DNA from 3 places in the Phytobacter palmae genome. Region 3 is predicted to be linked to each of the others. Evidence: predicted binding sites of a transcription regulator. Region 3 holds the regulator's gene; each other region holds the start of a gene.
The links. The regulator PurR, encoded in region 3, represses purine synthesis genes. The targets are predictions, from matches to a motif close to CANGCAAACGTTTGCNTG.
Positions count from the first base shown of each region.

Region 1 (2,277 bases), on a different contig from region 3:
GGCTTTTGCTGGTATCAAAGTTAACAACGTAGGTTCTCTGGATTACGGTCGTAACTACGGTATCGTCTACGACGTAGAATCTTACACCGACGTTGCCCCATCTTTCTCTGGCATGACCTGGGCTAACTACTCTGATAACTTCATGACTGGCCGTACTACTGGCGTCCTGACCTACCGTAACAGCGACTTCTTCGGTCTGGTTGATGGCCTGAGCATGGGTATCCAGTACCAGGGTAAAAACGAACGTAACGACGCCAGAACCTCTAATGGCGACGGCGTTGGTTACTCTCTGGGTTACTCCTTCGCAGAAGGCTTTAGCTTAATCGGCGCTTACAGCAACTCTGACCGTACTGACCTGCAGACTACAGACGGTAAAGGTGAGAAAGCAGAAGCATGGGCTGTGGGTGCGAAATACGACGCAAACAACATCTACCTGGCAACTGTTTACGCTGAAACCCGCAACATGACTCGCGAAGCTGACGGTTCTTTTGCTAACAAAACTCAGAACTTTGAAGCAATGGCTCAGTACCAGTTCGACTTCGGTCTGCGTCCGTCCCTGTCCTACGTTCAGTCTAAAGGCAAGGACCTGGCTGCACGTGGTACCTTCACTGGCGGCGATGAAGATCTGCAGAAATATGTTGAAATCGGTGCGTACTACTACTTCAACAAAAACTTCAACATCTATGTTGACTACCAGCTGAACCTGATCGACAAGAGCAACTACAGCGACAGCGTTGGTATCGTGAATGGTCGTGATGACCAGGTTGCGATGGCTGTAACTTACCAGTTCTAATCAGCACACCTCGTTATTATATGCGTGAAAAACAGGGCCCCGGCCCTGTTTTTTTATTGACTCGCCGCCAAAGATACTGACTTCTAAAAAGACGCACGCTTTTTATCGCAAACGGTTGGCAATTGTCACATCAACCGTTAACCTGATAGCGGATCTCCCTTCTGTCATCATAATGGAACCTCGTCATGTTTGAGAATATTACCGCTGCCCCTGCTGACCCTATTCTGGGTTTGGCCGATCTGTTTCGCGCCGATGAACGTCCTGGCAAAATCAACCTTGGTATTGGCGTCTATAAAGACGAAACCGGGAAAACACCGGTACTGACCAGCGTTAAAAAAGCGGAGCAGTATCTGCTGGAAAACGAAAACACAAAAAATTACCTCGGCATCGACGGTATTCCTGAGTTTGGTCGTTGCACGCAGGAACTGCTGTTTGGCAAAGGCAGCGCGATTATTAATGACAAACGTGCGCGCACTGCGCAGACCCCGGGCGGTACGGGTGGCCTGCGAGTTGCCGCTGATTTTCTGGCGAAAAATACCTCAGCAAAACGTATTTGGGTAAGTAATCCAAGCTGGCCGAACCATAAAGGCGTGTTTAACTCCGCCGGCCTCGAGGTGTGTGATTACGCTTACTATGACGCGCAAAACCATGCGCTGGATTTCGACGGCATGGTAGCAAGCCTCGAAGCGGCGCAAGCGGGTGATATCGTGCTCTTCCACGGTTGCTGCCATAATCCGACCGGTATCGATCCAACGCTTGAGCAGTGGGAGACGCTGGCCAAATTATCCATTGAAAAAGGCTGGCTGCCACTGTTCGATTTTGCCTATCAGGGTTTCGCTCGCGGTCTGGAAGAAGACGCAGAAGGTCTGCGCGCCTTTGCTGCGCTGCATAAAGAATTGATCATCGCCAGCTCTTACTCGAAAAACTTTGGTCTGTACAACGAGCGCGTCGGCGCCTGTACGCTGGTGGCCGCGGATCAGGAAACAGTGGACCGTGCATTTAGCCAGATGAAGTCGACTATCCGCGCTAACTACTCTAACCCGCCGGCTCACGGTGCGTCCGTAGTTGCAACGATCCTGAGCAATGAGGCGCTGCGCGCCATCTGGGAACAAGAATTGACTGACATGCGCCAGCGCATTCAGCGTATGCGTTTGCTGTTTGTGAATACCCTGCAGGAAAAAGGGGCGGATCGCGATTTCAGCTTTATCACCCGCCAGAACGGGATGTTCTCTTTCAGTGGCCTGACCAAAGAGCAGGTGCTACGTCTGCGCGAAGAGTTCGCTATCTACGCGGTTGCATCTGGACGTATTAACGTTGCGGGTATGACGCCGGATAACATGTCCCCGTTATGTGAAGCTATCGTCGCGGTGTTATAAACAACAATCGAAATAAAAAAGGTCGCATCTGCTACCTTTTTTGTTTTACCAGACCGGCAGTTCATCCTGCAGGAAAGGATTATGTAGCCGCTCGTTGCCAAGGGTGGA
Region 1 is NZ_JBCIVJ010000008.1:4,210-6,486, forward strand. It holds gene AAIG39_RS11485 (porin) at 1-793, shown strand, start outside; gene AAIG39_RS11490 (amino acid aminotransferase) at 979-2,169, shown strand; gene AAIG39_RS11495 (MBL fold metallo-hydrolase) at 2,215-2,277, opposite strand, start outside.
Region 1: the regulator PurR is predicted to act here: its motif matches at 898-915, upstream of AAIG39_RS11490 (amino acid aminotransferase).

Region 2 (2,277 bases), on a different contig from region 3:
ACCATGAGCAACCCGAACCGCGTGCGTTCGCTGATTGGCGCGTTTGCCAGCAGCAACCCGGCAGCATTCCATGCGCCAGACGGTAGCGGCTATCAGTTCATGGTCGAAATGCTGACAGAATTGAACAGCCGTAACCCGCAGGTAGCCTCACGTCTGATTGAACCGCTGATTCGTTTAAAACGTTATGATGCGAAACGTCAGGAAAAAATGCGAGCGGCGCTGGAGCAACTTAAAGCATTGCCGAATCTGTCGGGCGATCTGTTTGAGAAGATCAGCAAAGCGCTGGCATAACATTCAACGGACAGATGCTGCGTGATAACAAGCCGGGTTAGCGTACAGAGCGCGACCCGGTTTTTTTATTACGACGCCCTGGCAACATTTGCAATATGAGCGCCGATCGCAGGCACTTGCGTGTCGCGGCGGTGCAAGGCTTGCCAGAATGTCTCCAGCGCACCGTCCAGACGCGTCTGCAAATTCGCTGTGAAGTGAGGTTTATGCTGATAATCCACCACCTGGCTATCATCGGCGAACACACCATGCAAAATTTCCTGAGCTTTCAAGGCGCTCAGGACCGGCTTGAGTGCATAATCCACAGCCAGCATATGAGCAATGGTACCGCCGGTTGCGAAGGGGAGGACCACTTTGCCTTCCAGAGCGCGTTCCGGGAACAGATCAAGCAGGGTTTTCAGCGCGCCGGAAAAAGAGGCTTTGTACACCGGGGTGGCGATGATCAGCCCGTCAGCCTCATTTAATTGTTCGAGCAGTGTCTGCAAGGCAGGGCTGTCGAAGCGGCCATAGAGTAAATCTTCCGGGACAAAGTTATGCAGATGCCAGTGGCACACTTCAACATCAAGGGCCGTCAGGCGTTCACGGGCATATTCCAGCAGGGCGCTTGAGCGGGAAGGGTAACGCGGGCTTCCCGCCAGGGTAATAACTCGCATATTCACTCCTTATAACCATTTGCTTCGCTTTATCAAACATTGATAACAATCTGCTCAGTGTCGCAGAGGTTTTATATTCCGCTAAATGATTTTTTTAGTGAAAAATCGTTAAAAAAAGAATATGCAGAAAAAGATAAGTAAACGATTGCGTTCAGTTCACGTTTTTTTGCCCCAGGTCAATTCCCTTTCTTCACCTAATCAAAGATAATACGCCCCCGGTTTGCACACCGGGAATCCAGGAGAGTTCATGTACTACCCCTTCGTTCGTAAAGCCCTTTTCCAGCTCGACCCCGAGCGCGCTCATGAATTTACTTTTCAACAATTACGCCGCATTACGGGTACGCCGCTGGAAGCACTGGTACGCCAGCGCGTGCCGGAAAAACCGGTACAGTGCATGGGGCTCACGTTTAAAAATCCGCTGGGACTTGCCGCTGGCCTCGATAAGAATGGTGAATGTATCGATGCGCTGGGTGCTATGGGGTTTGGCGCGATAGAGATCGGTACCGTGACGCCGCGCCCCCAGCCGGGCAACGATAAGCCTCGTCTCTTCCGCCTGGTCGACGCAGAAGGGTTAATCAACCGTATGGGCTTCAATAATCTGGGCGTTGATAACCTGGTTGAGAATGTAAAAAAAGCGCATTTTGATGGCGTACTGGGTATTAATATTGGCAAAAATAAAGATACGCCAGTTGAAAACGGCAAAGATGACTATCTGATTTGTATGGAAAAAATCTATGCATATGCTGGTTATATTGCTATTAATATTTCCTCACCAAACACGCCGGGCCTGCGCACATTACAATATGGCGAAGCGCTGGATGATCTTCTGAGTGCCATTAAAAATAAACAGCAAATTCTTCATCAAACCCATCATAAATATGTTCCTGTTGCCGTGAAGATCGCTCCGGATCTTTCCGAAGAAGAATTGATCCAGGTGGCAGACAGTTTAGTTCGCCACAATATTGATGGCGTTATTGCCACCAATACAACGCTGGACAGAAAACTGGTTCGGGGAATGAAAAATTGTGATGAAGCAGGTGGATTAAGTGGCCGTCCGCTGCAATTAAAAAGCACCGAAATTATTCGTCGCCTGTCGCTAGAATTAAATGGCCGCTTGCCGATTATCGGCGTGGGCGGCATCGACTCCGTGATTGCCGCGCGTGAGAAGATGGACGCGGGAGCATCGCTGGTGCAAATTTATTCCGGCTTTATTTTTAAAGGCCCGCAATTGATTAAAGAAATCGTTACCCATATCTGATCTTTTCCTTACTATCAGACAACCAGGGCTTTATTTCCGGCCCTGGTTGTTTTATATTCCGTGATTGTTGCAAATTTG
Region 2 is NZ_JBCIVJ010000006.1:248,469-250,745, reverse strand. It holds partial or broken gene pepN (aminopeptidase N) at 1-291, shown strand, start outside; gene ssuE (NADPH-dependent FMN reductase) at 360-941, opposite strand; gene pyrD (quinone-dependent dihydroorotate dehydrogenase) at 1,189-2,199, shown strand.
Region 2: the regulator PurR is predicted to act here: its motif matches at 1,076-1,093, upstream of pyrD (quinone-dependent dihydroorotate dehydrogenase).

Region 3 (2,277 bases):
ATTTGTCCGGTGGTTTCAAAATTTTTGCAGGCAGATTATGTGGTCAGAATATTCTCTCGAAGTGGTTGATGCCGTTGCCCGAAATGGCAGCTTTAGCGGTGCAGCGCAGGAGCTACATCGTGTACCTTCTGCGGTCAGCTATACCGTGCGTCAACTCGAAGAGTGGCTGGCGGTACCGTTGTTTGAACGCCGTCACCGGGATGTTGAATTGACGCCCGCTGGCGTGTGGTTTTTGAAAGAGGGGCGTTCTGTTATCAAAAAAATGCAGATCACCCGGCAACAGTGTCAGCAAATTGCCAACGGCTGGCGTGGGCAGTTATCTATCGCCGTTGATAACATCGTTAAACCGGAACGTACGCGCCAGATGATTGTCGATTTCTATCGCCATTTTAGCGATGTCGAACTGCTGGTCTCCCAGGAGGTATTTAACGGTGTATGGGATGCGCTGGCCGACGGACGTGTTGAACTGGCTATTGGCGCAACTCAGGCAATTCCGGTCGGGGGCCGCTATACCTTTCGCGATATGGGCATGTTGAGCTGGAAATGTGTGGTTGCGCGTCATCATCCGCTGGCGGCGATGGCGTCGCCGCTCAGTGATGATACGTTACGGAACTGGCCATCGCTGGTGCGCGAAGATACCTCCCGTTCGCTGCCTAAACGCATCACCTGGCTTCTGGATAATCAGAAGCGGGTTGTCGCCCCTGACTGGGAATCATCTGCTGCCTGCTTGTCTGCCGGGCTATGCATTGGGATGGTGCCAGCGCATTTTGCCCGTCCGTGGATCGATCGCGGTGAATGGGTTGCGCTGGCACTTGAAAATCCTTTCCCGGACGCCGCCTGTTGTCTGACCTGGCAGCAGAATGATGCTTCACCGGCGCTGAGCTGGTTACTGGATTACCTGGGTGACAGCGAAACACTGAACAGAGAGTGGCTGCGGGAGCAGGAATGAACTGCTCCCGGCAGGATTAACGGCGATAGTCGCGGAACGGACCATCGGCAACCGAGCGGCGTTCAATCAGACGCGGATGCACTTCAATTGATTGTGACTCTTCACGCTTGTTCACGATGCGGTCCAGTAGCATGTTAAACGCGGTTTCACCCAGCGAGTCTTTCGGCTGGTGGATAGTTGTCAGTGAAGGGGTAAAGAAACGTGAATTGCGCACGTTATCATAACCGATCACCGAAATATCCTGCGGCACGCGCAGGCCCATTTCATCAGCCGCGCACAACGCGCCCATCGCCATAATGTCGCCACCGCAGAACACCGCAGTCGGGCGAGAAGACTGAGTCAGTATTTGTTGCATCGCACGATAACCGGACTCCGGCTCAAAGTCGCCCTGCACAATCCAGTTTTCCGGTACATTGATGTGGGCCTCTTGCATCGCTTTCATAAAGCCACTAAGACGGCCGGCTCCCGTGTTGCGCTCTAATGGCCCGGGGATAACGCCAATTTCGCGATGGCCGCGTTCAATCAGATAACGGCCGGCCATATAGCCACCGGCAAAGGCGTTATCGATTACCGTATCGGTAAAATCGGCTTTTGCTTCGCCCCAGTCCATTACCACCATAGGAATATGGCGATATTCCTCCAGCATGCTGAGTAACGATTCCGGGTATTCAGAACACATGACCAGCAGACCATCCACACGTTTTTGCGCCATCATCGACAGATAGGCGCGCTGTTTTTCCAGGTTATTCCAGGCGTTACCGAGAATAAGGGTGTAGCCTTTCTGGAAACAATTTTTCTCAACTGCTTCGATGATCTCGGCGAAATAAGCCGCTTCGCTACTGGTCGCCAGCAAGCCAATAGATTTCGTGTGATTGACTTTCAAACTGCGGGCAACCGCGCTGGGAGAGTAGTGTAATTCTTTAATCGCTGCCCAGACCGCGTTGCGCGTCTCTTCTGCAACGAAACGCGTCTTGTTAATTACATGTGATACGGTTGTGGTGGAAACGTTTGCTCGCTTCGCTACGTCTTTAATCGTTGCCATCAGATCTTACTCCAGACCATATCGTAAACTCCTGATAATACATAAGGTAAACGTTTGCCTTCCATCACCCTTTACCCATAGAAGGGATTGCAATACGCCGGGAAAAAGACACTGGACGTCAGGAGGGGAGTCAATGGCCGGTACGCTAATAAATTTAGCGTCGAATTTTGTCTGATCTTGACCAAAAGGGGAAGTGCTAAAACGTGTATCACTCTAAATCCTGCAAGATTTTTACGTTTATTTGTGCAAAAATGCGTTACATCACTTTTTGTGTGGAAATTAATAA
Region 3 is NZ_JBCIVJ010000015.1:120,726-123,002, forward strand. It holds gene punR (DNA-binding transcriptional activator PunR) at 38-949, shown strand; gene purR (HTH-type transcriptional repressor PurR) at 966-1,991, opposite strand.